Regions from separate parts of the Microbulbifer agarilyticus genome, predicted to be linked through region 3. Evidence: predicted binding sites of a transcription regulator. Region 3 holds the regulator's gene; each other region holds the start of a gene.

Evidence for each region. The regulator LexA, encoded in region 3, represses DNA repair genes until DNA is damaged. The targets are predictions, from matches to a motif close to ACTGTNTNTANANACAGT.
Region 1: recA (recombinase RecA) is a predicted target of LexA. The motif match lies at 3,979-3,996, and genes of this name have one in related genera.
Region 2: Mag101_RS00625 (VRR-NUC domain-containing protein) is a predicted target of LexA. The motif match lies at 2,787-2,804, and genes of this name have one in related genera.

Annotation. Positions count from the first base shown of each region.
Region 1 covers NZ_CP019650.1:2,911,642-2,918,875, forward strand. Annotated here, with positions in the region: gene glpK (glycerol kinase GlpK) at 1-46, opposite strand, end outside; gene Mag101_RS12125 (amidohydrolase family protein) at 72-2,126, opposite strand; gene Mag101_RS12130 (regulatory protein RecX) at 2,332-2,838, opposite strand; gene recA (recombinase RecA) at 2,865-3,896, opposite strand; gene Mag101_RS12140 (CinA family protein) at 4,074-4,604, opposite strand; gene Mag101_RS12145 (MaoC family dehydratase) at 4,683-5,624, opposite strand; gene Mag101_RS12150 (prolyl oligopeptidase family serine peptidase) at 5,767-7,234, opposite strand, start outside.
Region 2 covers NZ_CP019650.1:153,053-160,286, forward strand. Annotated here, with positions in the region: gene Mag101_RS00620 (ATP-dependent DNA helicase) at 1-1,068, opposite strand, end outside; gene Mag101_RS00625 (VRR-NUC domain-containing protein) at 1,065-2,732, opposite strand; gene Mag101_RS00630 (zinc-binding dehydrogenase) at 2,961-3,989, shown strand; gene Mag101_RS00635 (IlvD/Edd family dehydratase) at 4,062-5,900, opposite strand; gene Mag101_RS17720 (hypothetical protein) at 5,916-6,095, opposite strand; gene Mag101_RS00640 (aldehyde dehydrogenase family protein) at 6,138-7,234, opposite strand, start outside.
Region 3 covers NZ_CP019650.1:1,888,187-1,895,420, forward strand. Annotated here, with positions in the region: gene Mag101_RS07645 (universal stress protein) at 1-314, opposite strand, end outside; gene Mag101_RS07650 (hypothetical protein) at 535-1,059, shown strand; gene topA (type I DNA topoisomerase) at 1,319-4,075, shown strand; gene Mag101_RS07660 (DUF6586 family protein) at 4,119-4,670, shown strand; gene Mag101_RS07665 (hypothetical protein) at 4,819-5,073, shown strand; gene lexA (transcriptional repressor LexA) at 5,181-5,789, opposite strand; gene Mag101_RS07675 (DUF6763 family protein) at 5,930-6,262, opposite strand; gene Mag101_RS07680 (TetR/AcrR family transcriptional regulator) at 6,562-7,206, shown strand.

The DNA of each region.
Region 1 (7,234 bases), 1.0 Mb from region 3:
CGAAAGCCGTGGTACCGGTGGTACCCTGGTCAATAGAGAGAATCATGGGCGCTCCTTGCCGTTGTCCTCTATTAAAGTGACGCCTCTTTTACCGCGGGCACACGGGTAAATGGCTTGACCCCAAACTCCGGATACACTTCCGTTGGATAGAAAAACTTGCCATTAGTGGTCACCATCGAGATGGTTTTTATTGCCTTTAGATCCTGAGTAGGGTCGCCAGGTACCAGGAAGAAGTCTGCCTGTTTGCCAACTTCAATACTCCCGAGCGTATTGCCATGCCCCAGATACTCTGCCATATCATAGGTGCCGCGCTTTAATGCTTCCGCAGCACTCATACCAAACTCCTGGAACAGCTCCAGTTCGCGGTGTTGTTCAAAGGCCCCACCGAGATCGGTACCAGGCACCAGCAAGATGCCCTTTTGATGCATCAGTGCCAGAGTATCGATGATTTTTTGATAAGCCGCCTTGTATGCCTGGTCTTCCGCGTCATCTGCCACATTCAACATGGCAACCTTGGCGCGGCGCTGCACGCTCACTGGCATATTTTCGATGTAATCCAGCGCGCCCTGGCGAGTGATTCCATTTCTCGACGTCATGCCAAGTTCGTGAATCACCGTAGTTGGATCAAGCGCAATGTCGTTTTCAACCATCATCTCCAGGGTCTTGGCCACTTTGTCGCTGGTTAAATCCAGGTCGACAAAACGCTTCATCCCCGTAATACGGAACAAGGTGCGCGTGTCCTCTTCTGGGGTCAGCACCCAACCCAACATCAACTGGTTAATATGAGTGATCTCATTGTAGCCAGCCTCAATCATCTGATCGGCGGTATAAAACGCGGGGATATGGCCGGCAACCCGCAATCCCAGTTTATGTGCTTCTTTGGCAACATCCGGGATCCACTCGCCATTCATCGAGCTGTAAATTTTGATCTGCGTGTAGCCATCTTTGGCCGCGTAATCACGCACTAGCTGCAAAGCGTCTTCTTTGGTGGGTGCCAATTCACCGGTTGAATTACTGTATTCACTAACGCCTTCGATAAAACCACTCTTGATAATGCGGGGACCAATCAATTGCCCGCTATCGATTTTTTCTATCAGTGACTCCAGTACATCCGACTCATTACCCATATCGCGTACGGAGGTCACACCGGCAATCACGTTTAGCAGCGCATCGTTGTCACTCATATGGCCGTGCATTTCGTAGAGACCAGCTACCAGAGTGCCGCCCTCACCATCAATCATGACTTCGCCTAGGTTTTGCTCGGCCTGGACATCGTCAATCGCCACGATGACTCCGTCTTTAACCAACACAGACACAGGCTGAGTGAGCCCAAGTGCCTTGGGGTCGAAGACGCGGACGTTATTTACCCGCACCGGCTGTTGGTACTGATGGGTGACCCGACTGGCAATTTCTTCAAACCTGGCGGCGTTCAGTGATGCAGCCAGCTCTCGCAAGCGTTTTTCCTCACCCTCCAATCCCTGGCGAATAAATGCCGCCCGCGGGGACACAATTGCAACGAGTTCCTGCTGCTCATCCAGCACCAGGTATTGTGGATCCATATCGATGCCGCCCACCGCGTACATGGTGGCACTGAGATCTTTACTTTCGCCTTTTAATTGCAGCTCCCGCTTGGGTGTCACAACCAGATCACCCGCCGGCAGAGCCGGATAGCTATCGCGGCCAGATTCCAGCACCGCTTGGGTATACAAAAACAGAGAGTAAGGGCTAGCGTTTTGTGCAATATAGATCGGGTTTGCGGTTACATCTGCTTGCCCCTCACCGGATGCGGAACGCCAGCGTGCGGTACCCTCGGTACGTATATACTCTTCGTCCACCGCATTACCAAAAGTGGTTTTCCCGGTGATTTTCCACTCGGTGGGCACGTTGCCTTCGCCCAATACCAGCGTTTCCTGACTACTCGCACCGCGGCCATTGTTACTGAAGCCAAACTCAATCTGTAGTTGATTGCCGGTGTGAACAACAGTCATATCCCCCACTTTCGTACCACCAAACATGACAGAATAGGTTTCTTCAGTTACGTCTTTTTTCGTTCCCGCGACTTCATCTGCCGGCTTTGAGCAGCCAAACAGAGCAAGCAGGAATAGGCAGGTGGTTAATGTGCGCATGGAAAGTCCTCTGTAATCGTTATTGGGACAGCATTGCATAATCATTTTCGGAAAGCCCATTGCGGGTCGTCCGGACGTTCCCAAAGTATGTATTTGGCATTTTGGCGAGTCAATGTGGCTCGACAAGGCCGGCCTGGCGGGAACTTAGAGAGGACTCAGCCGAGATGGATGCGGCTTTCTGGCATGGCCACGGGTGCATACCGGTTCAAATCAGGCCATCACCGCATCGAGCTTCACGCTCTAAGGTATCCAACGCATAACCGATGGCATCTGCCGAGAAGCCGCGGTATGCCAGAAAGCGTTGGCGCCGAGCGCGTTCGCGCATCTGATGCTCGCGCTTCAGGTTTGCCACCGCACCGCGACCGGCAAACTTACGCTGCAACACTGAGTAGGCCAATTCGAACCAGTCTGTATCGAGGGTGTCGATCGCGCTTGTCGCCATACTGTTGGGGATACCGCGCTGCTGTAAATCCTGACGGATACGCAGGGGGCCGTGGCCACGCTGTACCCGTGAGCGGGCAAACATCTCCGCAAAGCGCTGGTCGGATTGATAGTTGAGTTCTTCCAGCCGCAGGAACAGGGCTGAAAAATCCGCATCGGGGAATTTTGGTGAGAGCTTTTGAGTGAGCTCCCGACGCGAGTGATCGCGTCGGGATAGCAGCTCAAGCGCTGCGGTGAAAAGCGCCTGAGCGGGGTCGGGAGTGGAAAACACTGAAGTAAATAATACAGGGACTAAAATCAGCCCTCTGATACTTCCTCAGCGTCTTCAGCAACCGGCGTTATATCGCCGAGCAGCTGGGAACGCAGCAGGCCTTCAATTTCATTGCGGATATCCACGTTTTCCTTGAGGAACTTCACCGCATTGGCCTTACCCTGGCCAATCTTATCGCCCTTGTAGCTGTACCAGGCACCGGCTTTATCCACCAGTCCCAGCTTCACGCCGTAGTCGATAATTTCACCAATCAGGTTAATACCCTGGCCGTACATGATTTGGAACTCGGTCTGCTTGAAAGGCGGCGCAACCTTGTTCTTTACGACCTTAACGCGGGTCTCGTTACCAACCACTTCGTCGCCCTCTTTTACGGCACCGATACGACGGATATCCAGGCGTACAGAGGAGTAGAACTTGAGTGCGTTACCACCGGTGGTGGTTTCCGGGGAACCGAACATCACACCGATCTTCATACGAATCTGGTTGATAAACACACACAGGGTGTTGGTGTTTTTGATGTTACCGGTGAGTTTACGCAGGGCCTGGGACATCAGGCGGGCTTGCAGGCCAACGTGAGAATCACCCATTTCGCCTTCGATTTCCGCACGCGGTGTCAGTGCCGCTACGGAGTCGACAATCAATACGTCTACCGCGCCAGAGCGCACCAGCATGTCGGCCACTTCCAGCGCCTGCTCACCGGTGTCCGGCTGGGATACGATCAACTCGTCTACGTTTACGCCGAGCTTTTCCGCGTAAATCGGGTCCAGCGCGTGTTCCGCATCGACGAATGCACAGGTACCGCCATTGCGCTGCGCTTCCGCGATCACCTGCAGGGTCAGGGTGGTTTTACCGGAAGATTCCGGGCCGTAGATCTCGACAATACGTCCACGTGGCAGGCCGCCAATGCCCAAGGCTACGTCCAGTCCCAGGGAACCGGTGGAGATTGCAGGGATACGCTCGCGCTCCTTGTCTCCCATGCGCATAACGGTGCCTTTGCCGAACTGACGCTCGATCTGAGACAGCGCCGCCTGTAAAGCCTTGTCTTTATTGGAATCCATGACCCTTCCCATGTGTACCTGAAAATTGGTGAGAAATACTGCAATTGATACTGCTATTGGGGGAGGAGCTTAGAGAAAAATTACTGTATAAGCAACCAGTAATCGGGAATGATCGGTATTCGTTTCGAAGCGGCTAAATTTTGTGCGGAAACAACGAGACACTGGTGCCAACTCTGGTCAGTCGGTATGGCTTTTCGTGATCGCCAGCAGCCCCTCCAGTGCCGTTACCACGGTCTGCGCCTGGACTTCTGCGCGACTGCCGCCAAACTGCATGCACAGGGCCTTTACTTCCAGAGGCTCCTGCCCCTCGCCATGGGCCCAGGCGATCCACACGGTACCAACGGGCTTTTCTTCGCTGCCCCCGTCCGGTCCGGCAATACCACTGACCGCCACAGAAACATTGGCATCCAGGCGATTCAGCACCCCCACAGCCATCTGCCGTACAACCGTTTCACTGACGGCGCCATCGGTGTCCAGCGCGCGCTGATCGACTCCCAAAAACCCGCGCTTGATACGGTCGGCGTATGACACCAGTGCACCATCAAACCACCCCGACGAACCTGCAACAGACGTAATTGCCGCGGCAATGGCGCCGCCGGTACAGGATTCAGCGGTGGTCACCTTCCACTCCAGGCGGGTCAACTCCGCTCCCAGTTCGATTGCCAGGTTTTTGGCCAGGGATAGTTGCTGCGCTGCGCGGTCTTTCACCAGATATCCTTTTCCAAACGCTCTGAACAAATTGAATGCAAATTGGGGCTCAGATACATCTCCCCGAAGTAATAGCGACTATAGCGGTTGCAACTGCCCGTTGAGATACAAGGTCTTGCCACTCTGATCCTGGACCCGGAAACCGGTGCCGCCGTCGCCTCGAGTGTAGAGGAATTGTGCGGACGCAGGCAGTAACACCGGGCGCTTGAACTCTACACTCATGCGGAAGGCAGCCGGCAAACCCCGTTCACCCGTTTTAGATTCCAGGGCAGCGAGACATGCGGCCTTCGTCCACATACCGTGCACGATCGCGCTGGAGAATCCGAACAGGCGCGCCGATGAGGCGAACAGATGAATGGGGTTCCAATCGCCAGAGACTTTGGCATAACTGCGCCCTGCTGCCTCGGAAATGGACCAGGGGATGCTCGAAGCCCCTGCCATATCGGGCATATCCTGAGGGAATGGCGCCAGATTCGCGTGCTTCGGGGCGTCCTTGTCGGCGTGCTTACCTCGCACCAGCATGGCGCTCTCGCACTCCCATACCAGCTCATCCCCCACCTTAACCCGGGTCACCAGGGCAAACTCATAACCGCGCTTTACCGGCACCGGTGCCAGCAAATCACAGTGGATATCCATGGACTCCTCAACCTGGATCGGGCGGTGCTGGGTAATCTGGTTGCGTAGATGCACCATGCCGAGGACCGGGAAGGTAAAGGCATCAGAGACAAGCAGCTTTAAGTGCAGAGGCATGGCCAGCACAAACGGGTAAGTGGCCGGCAGATCAGTCCCCGCGGCAAAGCCACATACATCGCAGTAGGCGCGTACGCGCTCGCGATCCACCCGCTGCTCACGCAGGCTAACGCTGGCCAGAACGGAGGAATTGTGTGCCTGGGTAGTACGCTTTTTACGCGCAGTCAGGGCGCGGAAGTACAACGGCAATACCGCCGGACGGGCATTGAGCTCGATATGAAGGGGGGGTGGTCGGTGGTTTGCCTTGGGCACAGGGATAAATCTCGGCATAAATCTGATGGCTCCAGATAATAACCCGGGCCAGAGTGGCTAGCTAGAGACCATTCGGTCACGCCACTCTGCCCGGCTCACTATGCTATTTGCCAAATACTACCTGTCATAGATGCCGAAACGATGACAAGCAGTCCGGCGATCAGCTCTCCGGAAGCTCGGAGACACCCATATTGAACAGGGTAAAGCCGAAGATGTCCGCGTACTGCTCGATGATCTTCGAGACCGGGGTACCGGCGCCATGGCCAGCGTTGGTTTCGATACGGATCAGGGTCGGCGCAGCGCCTGCCTGCTTGCTCTGCAGCTCGGCGGCGAACTTGAAGGAGTGCGCCGGCACAACACGGTCATCGTGATCGGCAGTGGTCACCAGGGTCGCTGGATACTCGGTGCCCTGCTGTACGTTATGTACCGGGGAATACCCTTTCAGGTACTGGAACATTTCTGCACTCTCTTCCGCGGTACCGTAGTCGTAGGCCCAACCGGCGCCGGCAGTAAAGGTGTGGTAACGCAGCATATCCATTACGCCCACGGCAGGCAGTGCCACCTGAACCAGCTCGGGACGCTGAGTCATTACCGCACCCACCAGCAGGCCGCCGTTGGAGCCACCGCGAATCGCCAGATAATCGCTGGAGGTGTAACCCTGATCGATCAGGAATTCACCGGCGGCGATAAAGTCATCGAATACATTCTGCTTCTGCAGCTTAGTACCGGCGTCGTGCCAGCGCTTGCCGTACTCACCACCACCGCGCAGATTGGGCACTGCGTAGACACCACCAAGCTCCATCCATACTGCATTGGTAATACTGAACGATGGCGTCAGGCTGATATTGAAACCGCCATAGCCGTACAGGATGGTCGGGTTTTTACCGTTCAGCTCCAGGCCTTTCTTGTGGGTAATCAGCATGGGCACACGGGTGCCGTCTTTGGAGGTGTAGAACACCTGCTTGGACTCATAGGCAGATGGGTCAAACTGGGCACCGGACTCCCGGTATACGGCAGATTCACCTTCGGCTACGTCAAACGCGAAAATCGTGGAAGGTGTTTTGTAGTTGGTGAAGGAGTAGTACAGGGTGGCGTCTTCACGCTTGCCGCCCAGGGAGGAGGCACTACCCGGCCCCGGCAGGGCGATTTCACGGACTTGTTCACCGTCGTAGTCGTACTGGTAGATTTTGGACAGCGCATCGACCATGTACTCGGCGAAGAAATAGCCACCGCCGGTGGAGGCCGTCAGTACATTTTCGGTTTCACCGATAAAGTCCTGCCAATTTGCAGGCGCCGGGTTGGCGGCGTCCACGGTGACTACTTTCTTGTTCGGGGCTTCGCGGTTGGTCACCAGGAACAGCTTGCTGCCCTGATTGTCGATTACATAAGTGTCGGAATCGAAATCGGTGAGCACGGGTACCAGCGGAGCATCCGCTTTGGTGAGGTCGCGAATAAACAGGTCGTTGCCGGAAGTGGAGGTCGCTCCGGAAATTACCAGGAAGCCATCATCTTCGGTCACTACACCGGAGACGTAGCGACGTTTTTCTTCCTCGGTGCCGCCGAATACCAGTGTATCTTCTGATTGAGGCTGGCCCAGCTTGTGGTAGTACAGTTTGTGCTGATCGGTT
Region 2 (7,234 bases), 1.7 Mb from region 3:
CTGCAGGCGGTCCGCTTCTTCGGCAATGACTTCTGGGGTCAGCAACGGCTTGCCCAGGAGGTTGATACGGGCTTCCGGCAGGCGGTCGAAGAAGTCGCGGGTGCGTGGGCAAATGCCGGCGTCGTCGCGGCTGCACAGGCCCAGGCTGCACGCACAGGTTTTGTCCCGCGCCTGAATCTCCAGCATCGACAGTGTTAGTCCACGATCATGTAAGCGTGTGGCCGTTTCTCGCACTACCTGACGGCCAGAATTTTTTGCAGTCAGGTAGACCAGCTGATCGAGCGGGGTCTCTCCCATCGCCTTGATGGCAGGGAACAGCGTGCTGATGGTCTTGCCGATACCGGTGGGTGCCTCCACCACCAGCTCGCCACCGTCGCGCAGGCAGCGGTAGGCGGCCACAGCCAGTTCGCGCTGGCCGGCGCGGTAGTCTGGAAAAGGAAATGCCAGTGCGCGAGCCGACGCGCGCACGGCATGCCGGTGCGCCTGCCAGCGCCGATGCCATTCTATGTAGGTGGTGAGCGCTTCGCGGGTAAAGGCCTCAAGTTCTCCCCAGCGGAACTCGCGGGATTCGGGGTAGGTTTTCTTGTCCTTGAGGTTGTGCCAGAGCATTTTCAGGGCCACCGGTGTATCTGCCGTGAACTGGTGCTGCAGACCGTAGCAGAAGCCGTAGATTTTCAGCTGTGCCCAGTGCAGGGCGCGTGCGGATTCCCCGAGCACTTCCGGTGGTACATAGGTGGTTTTGATCTCGTCGAGTTGGACTGGGGTATGCAGGTCCACCTGGGGGTGCAGTATGTCAACGCGTCCATTGAGCGCCACTGCCTGACCGTCCTGCTCCAGTTCTACCTGCAGGCGATATTCCGCCTCGCTGCCTTTCGGGCGTTTGCGTTGCAGGCGCTGGTGCGCGCGGATGCCTTCCGCGGCTGTAGGCCCGCCGTGCCTGTGCTCGCTAATCAGGTCGCCACTGCGACAGGCAAACTCCACCAGTTCCCCTACCGAGAGTCGCAGAACATCTTCCGTTTTGGAGCGGCACTCAGCGCTGTCTAGAGGCGCGTTCGCGGTGCCAGTCACAAAGTGCCCCACTCAACATGCAATACCTGGTGCGGTATCCGGTGCTGGGCGAAATAAGCCAGCCAGCGCTGCTGGTTCTGCTGCAGGCGGTCTCCCGGCCCTTTGATTTCTACCAACTCATAGCCGCCGCCAGTGGGGAACAGAATCAGGTCCGGAAAGCCGCTGCGGTGATGGGCAATGTCATTCAGCAGCCGGCGAAACAGTGCCAGCCAGTGCCCGGTGGGAATCTGTGACAGTGCCAGTTCCAGCAGTGGCTCTGAAAGTCCGTCCCAGTGCACCAGCGGGTTGGCGATGCCGCGCTTCTCGCGATAGTGGTGCCATACCCATTTACCGAGCCCGGTTTCCTGCAGTTCCCCCAGCCTCTGGGTGAATGCCGCCTGCCGCTGTGGATAAAAATCTGCGCTGCGAAAATCGCTCGGCGCAACCTGAAACGGATTGAAGAAAGCACCGGGAATTGGCGCGAACACGATATCCCATATGGCCAGGCCCAATACGCCGTTGATCAGGGTGTTTTCCACATAAAAGCATTGATTGCCGGCAGCGGTGTCAGCGAGATATTGTGCAGCCCGGACTTCCACCCGCTCATCGGTTTGTACGAGGGTGACAGTATGCGTCGGTGCCCGATAACGCTTTGGTGCAGGCCAGTTGTCGCAGTGTGGGGTTTTCTTGGCGGTGCGGTGGCCGAAGCTCGCAGCGAATTCGCGCTCCTGCGCATTCTCCGGCTGCCCGAGTATCTGTGCACAGACAGCCAGGGCTGCGTCGGTATCCCCTTGAGTGGCGGCGATACGGGCGCGGCGCTCGCGCGCCGGCGGGCGCTGGCATTGGTGGTACAGTGTATTGGCCGCTTCCAATGCCTGCAGTCGCTCCAGTTGGCGCGCCAGTGCCAGGCGCAGGCGATCCAGTCGCCGTTGCAGCGTGGTATCACCTTGCGCATTTTCTGGCAGTTCGGCGGCGAGGGTGGTGATGGCTTGCGCATCTTCGCTGAGTACCTGCTCGGCTTGTGCAAGACACGCGTAATAGTGCAGGTAGCGCTCGACCTGGGAGCGGCTTTTAAATGGCAGTTGCGACTGCTCCAACGGATAATTTTCGTAGCGGAATAGTCCAAGGTCCCGCAGTACGTAATCAGTAAGGTCCTGATTCAGGTTACCGAAGAACAATAGCTTGAAGGTTTCGAAGTGTGCCGCCGCCTGTACCGCGAGCAGAGGTTCATCAAGGGTGAGCCGCGCGCGAAGAGCGTCGTGGTCCTGCGCGAGGAGTGCCTGCTCCAGTGCCGGGCGCTTGAGTGTCTTGGGTAGCGGTTCGGCACTGCTGGCAAGCAGTTCGGTTTTGGTGAACAGCGGCAGAATTTCTGTCAGGTCCGGTGCAGGGTTGCGCAGGAACAGGCCGGTCGTCACCAGGGTCTCCGCCGCTTGCGGCAGGTTGTTAATTTCCTGGTACGCCAGTTTGGATTGCCGAAAGAGTGCGCCAAAGGAAGAGGGCACGCCCTTGCGTGACAGCAGGCGTACATAGAGTCGCTGGCTGTCGGTATCGAGTGCACAGAAGCACTGGTGGAAACTCCGCTCTTCGTCAGACAGTAGCGCGTCGTAGCGCGTTACCACAAATTCCACAAGGGCGTGGAAATTGCTTAGGTAATAGTCTGGTGCCAGTTCGACAGGCTCGGCCATGGGAGTTTACTAGGGAAATCAATTTTGGTTGAAGGGTATGGGCGCCATCCGGGGCCTGTATGGTTATACAGCATGTCTGGAAGTGGGACAAACTTCACATCGACCGGCGAGCCATGCAAGGTTCACTGGCACTTGACCCCGGAATATCGTTACTCTCATATGCCGATCCAGGGACGCTTTGGCACTGGTTGCGCGTAGGATCTGGAAAATAAAACTAAGGAATTAAAAATGGAGCAAACCCGGCACGTATGGCGTACACACAAGGCCGGTGCGATCAGTAATCTACGGCTGCTAGAAGAGCCACTTTCGTCCCTTGCTAGTGGCCAGGTACGCGTGGCGGTGAAATCCGTCGGGCTTAATTTCGCGGATATTTTTGCACTGACCGGTTTGTACTCCGCGACACCGGAAGGGAGTTTTATTCCCGGGCTGGAATTTGCCGGGGTGGTGAGTGAAGTAGCCGCAGATACGCCAACGGATCTAAAGGTGGGCGACCGTGTGTACGGTTGTACCCGTTTTGGTGGCTATGCCTCCGTTATCGACGTACCCGTGCAGCATTGCCGCAAGATTCCCGACGCCTGGAGTTTTGCCGAGGGTGCTGCCTTTCCCGCCCAGAGCCTTACCGCTTACTATGCGCTGACCAATCTCGCGGCGGTAAAGCCGGGGCAACAGGTGTTGATTCAAAGTGCGGCGGGTGGTGTCGGCCTGCAAGCGATGCGTATGGCTGAGCAAATGGGCGCCATTCCCATTGGTACTGTGAGTTCGGAAAAGAAACGTGACTTTCTCGCCGCGCAGGGTTTTTCTGATGTGATTGTCCGCGGCGAACATTTTGCCGATCAGTTAAAACTGCAACTGGGCGGGCAGCCACTGCATGCCATTCTCGATGGGATTGGCGGCAAGCTCCAGCAGCAGTGTTTCGCGGCGCTTGCGCCGACCGGGCGTCTGGTAGTATTTGGTGCGGCGGAGTTTACTCCGGGTGATAAACCCAACTGGCTGAAAGCGGCCTGGTTGTACCTGAAGCGTCCGCGCTACGATGTGATGGATATGATCAGCACCAACAAATCCGTGCTGGCCTTTAACCTGATCTGGTTATGGCAGGAACAGGCATTGTTTGATGAATTGTTGAGTGGCTGCGCGAACCTGAATTTGCCCGCGCCCCACGTTGGTCATGAATACGACTTTGCGCGAGCCCACGATGCCATCGAGTGCCTGCGCAGCGGCAATTCCATTGGCAAGGTAGTGCTCAACATCCCCAGCTAAGTTTTGCGGTTATAGGCTTTCGCTGCATGGCGTCGCCTGCGTTACTTCCCACACCTGCGTTACGGCCCACGCCTAGTGGGAGTGGCGCCCTACAGGATGCTCGTCGAGAATCCGCACGTATTCCTCTTCGGTTTCCAGCACTGCGCCCGTATCCAGTTGGCTGACCGAATTGCGATAGATTTCCTGCCACGGGGTTTGGTTCACCAGTGGCTGCACCTGCAGTGCATTCCGGCGCTCCGCCAGCTCCGCGTCCGAGACCAGTACATCCACCCGGTGGTTGGCGATATCTACACGAATCCGGTCGCCGGTTTTCAGCAGTGCGATGCCGCCGCCAGCGGCTGCTTCCGGTGCAATATGCAAAATAGACGGGCTGCCGGAGGTGCCACTCTGGCGGCCATCACCCAGTGTCGGCAGGCAGGTGATGCCCTGCTTAACCAATCGCTTGGGCGGCAACATATTGACCACTTCGGCGGAACCCGGGTAGCCGATCGGGCCGACGTTTCGGATTGCGAGTATGCACTGCTCGTCGATATCCAGGGTGGGGTCATCGATGCGGGCTCGGTAGTCTTCCGGGCCGTCGAATACGATGGCGCGTGCGGTAAAGCACTGGGGGTGATCCGGGTGCGACAGGTATTTCTCGCGAAAAGCGTCGGTGATCACCGATTTCTTCATTAATCCGGAGTCGAAGAAGTTGCCGCGCATAATCGCGAAACCGGCTTTTTCCATCAGTGGTTTTTCGGTGGGGAAAATCACATCGCGGTTGCGAACCTGGAAGCCTTCACAGTTGTGTGCGATGGACTGGCCGGTGACGGTATTCTGGCTGCCATCAATCAGGTCATCGGCAATTAACTGTTGGAGCAGTGCCGGTACACCACCGGCGCGGTAGAACTCCTCGCCAAGGTATTTACCGGCGGGCATACAGTTCACCAGCAATGGAATATCTTCGCCATACTGCTGCCAGTCGTCCATGCTCAGCTCCACACCCTTGAGAGTGCGCGCCAGCGCCAGCAAGTGCACCAGTGCATTGGTAGAACCGCCGAGCGCACTGCACGCGACCACCGCATTGATAAACGACTGACGGGTGAGAATGTCTGACGGTTTCAGGTCCTCGAATGCCATCTCTACGATGCGGCGACCGGTGTGGTAGCCCATCTGTGAACGCTCTTTATAGGGTGCGGGAATGGCTGCACAACCGGGCAGAGACATACCCAGTACTTCCGCCAGGGAATTCATGGAAAGCGCGGTGCCCATGGTGTTGCAGTGGCCAACACTGGGTACGGATTCTGCGGATGCATCCATAAAGCCCGCGTAATCCAACTCACCCTTGGCCAGGCGCTCACGGTTTTGCCAGATCGCGGTACCGGAGCCAACACGCTCTTCGTGTTCCTGTTTTTTGGAATCCGCATCCCCTTCACAGCTTACTGGCTTCCACCCGTTCAGCATGGGGCCACCGGAATACACGATCGCAGGAAGGTCCAGTTGCAGGGCGGCCATCAGGGTGGCCGGGGTGGTCTTGTCACAGCCAGTGGTGAGCACTACCGCATCGATAGGATAACCGTGCAGGGTTTCGATCAACCCAAGTGTCGCCAGGTTGCGATCGAGCGCCGCCGTCGGCCGGCGGCCCTGCTCAAAGATCGGGTGCACCGGAAATTCCATGGGAATACCGCCGGCATCGCGGATACCGTCCTTTACGCGCTGTGCGAGATCCTTGTGGTGCCGATTACATGGGGTCAGGTCACTACCGGTCTGGGCAATACCGATGATGGGTTTCCCCGATTGCAGCTCTTCCCGGGTCAAGCCGAAGTTAAAATAGCGCTCCAGGTACAGTGCCGTGTGGTCGGCGTGTGCCTTGTCATCAAACCAGCGGGCACTGCGAAACGGACGGACGGATTTTTTGGTGGAATCGCTCATAGTTGGATCGGCTTGTTAGTTATTGCTGAGCACAAAGCGGCGTTCAAATTCATCCGGGTAGCGCACGCTGTTATTGGCCACCGGTGGGGTGGCCGGGCGTGTCGAACCTGACAAATTCCGACGCGGGTTAGCTTGCCTTGTTAATAAGACGTTTTTCGTGTCGTTTACTGAACCGGCCGGAATTTGCATTTTCATATTGGCTATCTCCGTTGGCGATAAACGCCGCTCGCAGCCCTGTTACGCAAGGGTGTAAGCGGTTTTTACAGTGGTGTAAAACTCACGCGCATAGCTACCCTGTTCGCGGGCGCCATAACTGGAACCTTTGCGACCGCCGAATGGTACATGGTAATCCACGCCGGCAGTGGGCACGTTCACCATAACCATACCCGCTTGTGAGTGACGCTTGAAGTGCGTCGAGTTTTTCAATGACTGGGTAACGATACCCGCGGAGAGGCCAAACTCGGTGTCATTAGCCAGTTCCAGTGCATGCTCATAGTCGCGTGCCTTGATCACGGTAGCCACAGGGCCAAACACTTCTTCGCGGTTAATGCGCATGTCTGAAGTGGTGTCCACGAACAGGGCCGGCTGCTGGAAGAATCCCTCGGTTTCCAGTTGCAGTTGTTCGCCGCCGAAAATCAGTTTTGCACCTTCTTCCTTGGCGATTTCCACATAGTTCAGGTTTTGCTGCAGCTGGCGCTCATCAACGACCGGGCCGATATGGGTGGCGGCATCGAGTGGGTTGCCGACTTTCAGGGTCTTCAGGCGGTCCACCATGGCTTCAACAAAATGGTCGTGGATACCTTCGGTTACGATTAGGCGGCTGGAAGCGGTACAACGCTGGCCGGTCGAGAAGAAGGCGCCGTTGATCGCGCACTCCACTGCGGTATTCAGGTCCGCATCGTCCAGTACCACGAGCGGGTTTTTGCCGCCCATTTCCAGCTGTACTTTTGCCATGCGGCCAACCGCGGCCGCGGCAATATTGCGACCGGTGGCAACGGAACCGGTAAAGCTGATGCCGTCTACCTGGGTGTTGTTGACGATAACATCGCCAACCACACGACCGGGTCCCATCACCAGGTTGAATACGCCACTGGGTACACCGGCTTCAACGATGATTTCTGCCAGTGCATGGGCAGAACCCGGCACCAGTTCGGCGGGCTTGAATACCACGCAGTTGCCATAAGCCAGCGCTGGGGCAATTTTCCACGCGGGGATCGCGATCGGGAAGTTCCAGGGAGTGATCATGCCAATCACGCCCAGTGGCTCGCGAGTGACACTGGCGTCGAGGCCGGGGCGCACGGACGGCTGCAATTCACCGCGCATTTGCAGTACTT
Region 3 (7,234 bases):
CAGCCGCTTTCTTCCGCGAGTCGGTGGATTTCAGTGGCTGGTTGCCCCAGTACAACATGCTGCCGATCCTGTGGAATTCCGAGCTCCTGAGCCGATTTTCGCAATTGCTCTTTGGCCTGGTTCTGAAGCTGTTCTTGCACCTCTGACAGGTCCATGGGTATGTCGCCGCCGTAGGCGAAAGTCAGGGGCTCAATAATGTGCGCGAGGGTCAACTGCGCCCCGGTGCAGGCGGCAATTTGCTGCGCGCGCGTTAGCACCTGGGAAGATTCGTCAGAAAGGTCCAGTCCTACCAGGATGTTGTTGTAACCCGACATAGGTCTCCCTCGATCTGCGTAACAGTTTGGGTGATTTGCCGGCAATCGGGCCCAAATTCGCCCACCGCCGACAGCTTTATTCAGTCTACTTTAAAAATTCATACTTGACACAACTGCCCCGTTACGGAAAAGAATGCGCGCCCTGAAGTGACGTTGCAAGCCGAGAATTCCGGTGAGAAGGCGCGTCAAGTCATCGTATACCCTTCATAAGGAAGCCGTCATGGCCAGTTGGATTCCTATATTCGCGATTATTTTTGCGGTCGTTCTGGTGATCGGTCCCGTTATGTGGCTCAAGCCCAGTGCGCGTGAGCGCAAGCTGGCGGAGTTGCGCCAGAGTGCTGCAACGGCGGGCCTCAAGGTGCAAATGCAGCCGCTACCAGAAGCCCTGGGTAAAGGCACCGCAGCGACGTATTTTTCCCAGTGGCGCAATCCGAGGCGCTTGAGTACTGGCTGGGGGCTTGAGTTAAAGCGCGTCGAGCATGAGATGAACTTTGCCGGCCGCTGGGACTGGCGCAATGGGCGAACTGCGCCGGAGGCTGCGCGCCCGGCACTCAAAGAGCTGATCGCCATGTTACCGGCCGATGCTACGGCAATTTTCGCCAATGACAGCGGGTTGGGGGTTCAGTGGCGCGAACGCAGTGGTGATGCGGGTTTGGCGGCAGTGACTCAGGGGTTAGCGGAACAGCGTCCCTTAATAGAAGAAGCAATACGTCAGGTTGCGCGCACCGAGCCCGGGCTGGGCTAAAACCGGTCTTTCGAAGGGCGCTTGTGCCGGCGTAATAAGCTGGCCGTCTCAAGGATCTGGTCTACTGTTTTATCCGGTTGAACCCCGGGCTGAATTGGGGGTCGGAAGAGCTGTCCAGACGGTCGAATAGTTCAACAATTTGCTTAACTCGCTTGACCAGAGGCGAGACCAAGCATATATATTCGCGCAACGCACTGTGCAAACAGCAGTGAGCACAGATTGCGCAAGCAGTAAATTTTTTATTTAAAATCAAAGGCTTATGGGTAAATCACTGGTCATCGTCGAGTCGCCGGCGAAGGCAAAAACGATCAACAAGTATCTCGGAAAAGACTTCGTAGTGAAGTCCAGTATTGGTCATATCCGGGATCTTCCTACGGGCGCTTCCGCCAAGAAGCCTGTCGACCCGAAAGAACGGGCGCGTCGGGCCGCGGAAACCCGCAAGTTATCGCCAGAAGCCAAAGAGGTTTATAAACGCAAGAAAACCCGTGAACAGCTGATCAAGCGCATGGGCATCAATCCGGACCACAACTGGGAGGCGCACTATGAAATCCTCCCGGGTAAAGAAAAAGTTGTTGATGAATTGCGCAAACTGGCGGCAAATGCTGACCACGTCTATCTCGCAACGGATTTGGATCGCGAAGGAGAGGCCATTGCCTGGCACTTGCGCGAGGCTATTGGTGGCGACGAGCAGCGTTACCGCCGTGTGGTGTTCAACGAAATTACCAAGTCCGCGATTCAGGAAGCGTTTGAAGATCCCGGCCCCCTGGATATTGATCGGGTAAACGCGCAGCAGGCGCGTCGATTCCTCGATCGTATCGTGGGCTATATGGTTTCACCGCTGTTGTGGGAAAAAGTCGCCCGAGGCCTCTCAGCGGGTCGTGTGCAGTCCGTGGCGGTCAAACTGGTCGTTGAGCGCGAGCGCGAGATCCGCGCGTTTATTCCGGAAGAGTACTGGACGCTGTTCGCCGACACCCAGACGGCGAAATCCGACGCTCTGCGCCTGGAAGTGAAAAAACAGGCCGGTCAGGCTTTCCGTCCTACCAATGAAGAGCAGGCCACTGCTGCGCTGAAAGCGCTGCAGGCCAGTGACTTCACGGTAAGCGCTCGGGACGACAAGCCCACCAGTTCCAAGCCCACCGCGCCGTATATCACGTCGACCTTGCAGCAGGCGGCGAGTAACCGTTTGAGCTTCAGTGTTAAGAAAACCATGATGATGGCCCAGCGTCTCTATGAGGCGGGTTACATCACCTATATGCGTACCGATTCCACCAATTTGAGTAAGGAAGCGGTCGCCTCTGTGCGTGAATTTATCGGTGAGAATTACGGCGAAAAATATTTGCCGGAAAACCCGAACAGCTACAGCAGCAAAGAAGGCGCGCAAGAAGCGCACGAAGCGATCCGTCCTTCGGATGTGCGGGTAAAACCCAACAACCTTTCCGGTATGGAGCGTGACGCAGAGCGCCTGTACACCCTGATCTGGCAACAGTTTGTTGCCTGCCAGATGACGCCTGCCAAGTTTACCTCCACTTCGGTGGTGGTTACCGCGGGCGACTTTGAGCTGCGTACACGCGGCCGCGTAATCCGCTTCGACGGTTTCCTGAAGGTCGCGCCGGCACAGAGCAAAAAAGACGAAGATTTGGTTCTGCCGGACATCAAAGTTGGCGAGAAGCTGAACCTGCAAAAGCTCGATCCGAAACAGCACTTCACCAAGCCGCCCGCGCGCTTCAGTGAAGCGGCACTCGTAAAAGAGCTGGAAAAACGCGGCATTGGTCGTCCGTCTACCTATGCATCGATTATTTCCACCATTCAGGATCGCGGTTACGTGCGGCTGGAAAACCGCCGTTTCTATGCGGAAAAAATGGGCGATATCGTTACCGACCGATTGAGCGAGAGCTTTACCGACTTGATGGATTACGGCTTTACCGCGAGTCTGGAAGAATCTCTCGATACCGTAGCGGAAGGAAAAAAGGGTTGGAAGGACCTGCTGAACGAATTCTATTCGGGATTCAGCAAGCGCCTGGAAACCGCGCAGGACAAAGAAGCTGGTATGCGTCGGAATAACCCGACGGATACCGATATCGAGTGCAGCAAGTGTGGCCGTCACATGCAGATTCGCACTGGTTCTACCGGGGTATTCCTCGGTTGCTCGGGTTATGCCTTGCCGCCGAAGGAGCGCTGCACCAATACCATGAACCTGGTATCGGGTGAGGAAGCGGTTGATGCGGAGAAGGATGAAGACGCAGAAACGCGTCAGCTGCGCGATAAGCGCCGCTGTCCCAAGTGCGGCACCGCCATGGATAGCTACCTGGTGGACGAACATCGCAAGCTGCATATTTGTGGTAACAACCCGGACTGTACTGGTTTCGAAGTAGAGCAGGGTACCTTCAAGATTAAGGGCTACGATGGCCCGGTCATTGAATGCGACAAGTGTGGCTCCGATATGCAGTTGAAGTCCGGCCGCTTTGGCAAGTACTTCGGTTGTACCAACGAGAATTGTAAGAACACGCGCAAGCTGCTCAAGAACGGTCAGCCGGCACCTCCCAAGATGGATCCGGTGCCTATGCCTGAGCTTGCCTGCGAGAAAGTGGAAGATACCTACATTTTGCGCGACGGCGCGTCTGGCCTGTTTTTGGCTGCCAGCCAATTCCCGAAAAACCGCGAAACCCGTGCTCCGCGGATCAAGGAATTACTGCCGCACAAAGATGAGATCGATCCAAAGTACAACTTCCTGTTCTCTGCCCCGGCGGAAGACAATGAAGGCCGCGATACAGTGGTGCGTTTCAGTCGCAAGACTCAGGAACAGTACGTACAGACCGAAGAAGAGGGCAAGGCGACTGGCTGGAAGGCGTTCTATCGCGACGGCAAATGGCAGGTAGAAGAACCGGCCAAAAAAGCACCAGCGAAGAAAAAGGCCGCCGCGAAGAAGGCGCCAGCCAAGAAGGCCGCCGCGAAGAAGACTGCGGCTAAAAAAGCACCTGCCAAGAAAGCGGCAGCAAAGAAAACGCCAGCGAAGTAAGTGGTAGGCCTAAAAAGGCCTCAACAGGAAGGGAACGGAAGTTTTGAGCAATCCCTACACCGGAACGGTGGCATCTACGCTGCGCAAGGCCCAGCTGTTGCTGGGCGAGTCCCAACAGGTTGCCAGCGGGCAGTCATTGCTGGACTCTGCACTTTTGGAGGCGGCTTTAACGCAGCTGTGGCGTGCTTACCGGGCATTCCTTGCGGAGCAGGGGCATCAGTTGCAGCTCGGTTTTGCCGCTGGTTCTGAGCCGGAAAGCGCGCAGGCGCTTGCGGCGCTGGTATCCCAGCGCGGCAAGTTCAGCGGTGATGTGACGGAGCTGGTGAACTTGTCAGAGGACCCGGAGAGTTGGCTGAGTGGGCTCTGCCGCGCATGGGCCGGGCACTGGCAATTGTCGACTTCCGCTCCTGCAGGATCGTCAGGGGCGTCGAACGCCACTGCCTCTGGTGTAGAAACCATGATCCCGGTGCGGCAGCTGGATAACCCCTCTGCAGGCCCTCAGGACGCCGCTATGACCGCAGACAACCTTCGCCATTGGTATCAGGCATTGGTGGAGCTGATTCAGCGTCAGCGAGCGCAGAGTCAAGAGTGGTAGCAACCGGGCTACTCGTGTCACGGTTCCGGTTCCCCGGGGCAATGCAGGCGTTAATTCACCAAAGAAATCTATTAGTGGATGCACGCTGATTAGTGGATGCCCCCTGTGGTACACTGGCTGCCAAATCACGCGGTTACCGGAGAAGTGAATGTCTACAGAGACTTACGAGATCATTGAGCTGTCCAATGGTGATGTGGCGCTACGACGCGCTGGTCACAAGGGTGAGCCTCTGGTGCGTATTCGTTTCTCCGACGAGAGTATGCATTTTTTGCGCGATCACAAGGTAGCGGTCGCCCGAGCCATGCTGGAGGCGGGGATCGAAGCGGTTCAGGATATCGGTGAAATGGAGCCAGAGCCTTTCGAGGAAGAAGTGGTTGATATCACTGAGCACACGATTCACTGATGGTGTGAAAAGAAGGTTTGAAAAGACTTTCAGGCATAAAAAAACAGGGCGTATGCCCTGTTTTTTTATGCCTGAAATAATTCGCCCAGCGATTGCGAGTAGCGCGATCAGATCGGATTTTGTCGAATCACTCCGACTGCCAACCCTTCGATGGCAAAGTTGCGGTCGCGCATGTCCACTTCAATCACGTTGAACTCTTCATTTTCTGGGTGCAATTGTACCGTGGCCTGGTTGCCACGACGCTTGAAGCGCTTCACCGTCACTTCATCTTCAATACGCGCTACAACAATCTGCCCATTGCGGATGTTGTCGGTGCGCTGCACTGCCAACAGGTCGCCGTCGAGAATACCGGCGTCTTTCATACTCATTCCGTGTACGCGCAGCAGATAGTCTGCAGGCGGATGGAAAAACTCCGCCGGGATCTCACAGTATTCTTCGATGTTTTCTTCCGCGAGAATCGGGTTGCCAGCGGCAACACGGCCGACAACGGGCAGGCCAGTGTGGTGGTCGGGAATGCGGATACCGCGGGAGGCACCGGCAACCATTTCGATCGCGCCTTTGCGGGCCAGGGCCTTGAGGTGTTCTTCTGCTGCGTTGGGAGAGCGAAAACCAAGTTCCTGAGCAATTTCGGCTCGGGTAGGGGGGTAACCGGTATCGTCCACATAGCTCTTGATCAGTTCCAGAACCTGAGCCTGGCGTGCGGTGAGATTTGTCATTGCGCCTTCCTTTGATCTGTATTTTTATACAGGTGCTGTGATTATATACAGATTTATGGCGCGCGCAAACTGTACCCAGGCAAGTTGAATCCCAAAGGGAAACTTGCCTGCGTCGTAAGATTGATTATTTGGAAGCTTTTTTAAATACCTTCGTCCGTGCCCGGAAAAGAGTCTCCCTCCAGTCGGTCAATGGCGCTCTGGGCGGGTGAAAAGATTGGGCTCTTGAAGCCGGCGTCTTCCTCGTCTCCCATTTCATCCGCAAAGGTGCCGTAACTGGCGTTTGCATCTTCCGGTGCGGCAGCGCCTATTACCGGTAGGGAAGGCCAATTCTGAAATTCGATTTCATCGATGCTGCCGTCGAGATATTGAATCTCGATGGTGCGTGACGGGTGGTCAACGGCAACGACCTCAAACAGGTCGCCTGTGTCGAAGTTTTCAAACCAGCTGCCAATTTCAGGGGCGATTCTCGCCATGACTTGGCCCTCCTGTGTCGGGGGTAGCCCGGGTTTTTATCTCGGGCCTTCCCACTCGTGGCGCTAGCTCTGGCGCGGTTTCTGCGGGGGTTCGGCAGATGCGACGAGTTGCGCGATTTTTTCAAATGTTCATGGCCAATCTAATGTCGCGGGCGTGCGCTTGGTAACTCGAACCAGCGCTGCTGGGGCGCGTGTTTAGATCGATTGTGCATGCGCGTATTCCATCATTGCCGGTATGTGCTAGTCTGGCGGTTAAAACAAACGTTTAAATTGTCGGTTTGAATTGTTGTGAGATTGGTATGAGTCAGTTGGATACTGTTCAGCGGATATTGGATGCTGCGGAAGTGCTGTTTGCCGAGCGCGGGTTTACCGAGACCTCTTTGCGCACCATCACCAGTACCGCAGGAGTCAATCTGGCGGCGGTGAATTATCATTTTGGTTCGAAAAAAGAACTGATTCAGGCCGTATTCGAGCGATTTCTTACACCTTTTACGACGTCTTTGGATGCAGAACTCGCCCGCCTGACTACAGATGAGGGTTCATTGCAGCTGGATGACCTGCTGCAGAGTCTATACCGGGTTGCTTTGGCCGGCTTGGCCAGTCAGGGGCGTGACCCCAAGCGGTTTATGCGCCTGCTAGGGCTGGCGTACACCCAGTCCCAGGGCCATTTGCGCCGCTTTATCGTTTCCCGCTACGGCGACTCTTACCGCCGTTTCGCGGGCTCGCTGGCCACCGCCTTGCCCCACGTAGATCCGGTGACCTTTTACTGGCGCCTCTATTTCATGCTCGGGGCCACGGTATTTTCCCTTTCGAGCTTTGACGCGATCGAAGCTATCCTGAGAGAGGATTTCGGCGCTGAAAGCAGCCTGGAAGAGACACTTGCCCGGCTGGCGCCGGCCGCAGTGGCCATGTTGACCGCGCCCGTACCGACCGAAGGTGAATAATTGGCCGGGAAACGGTGGCCCATTAATC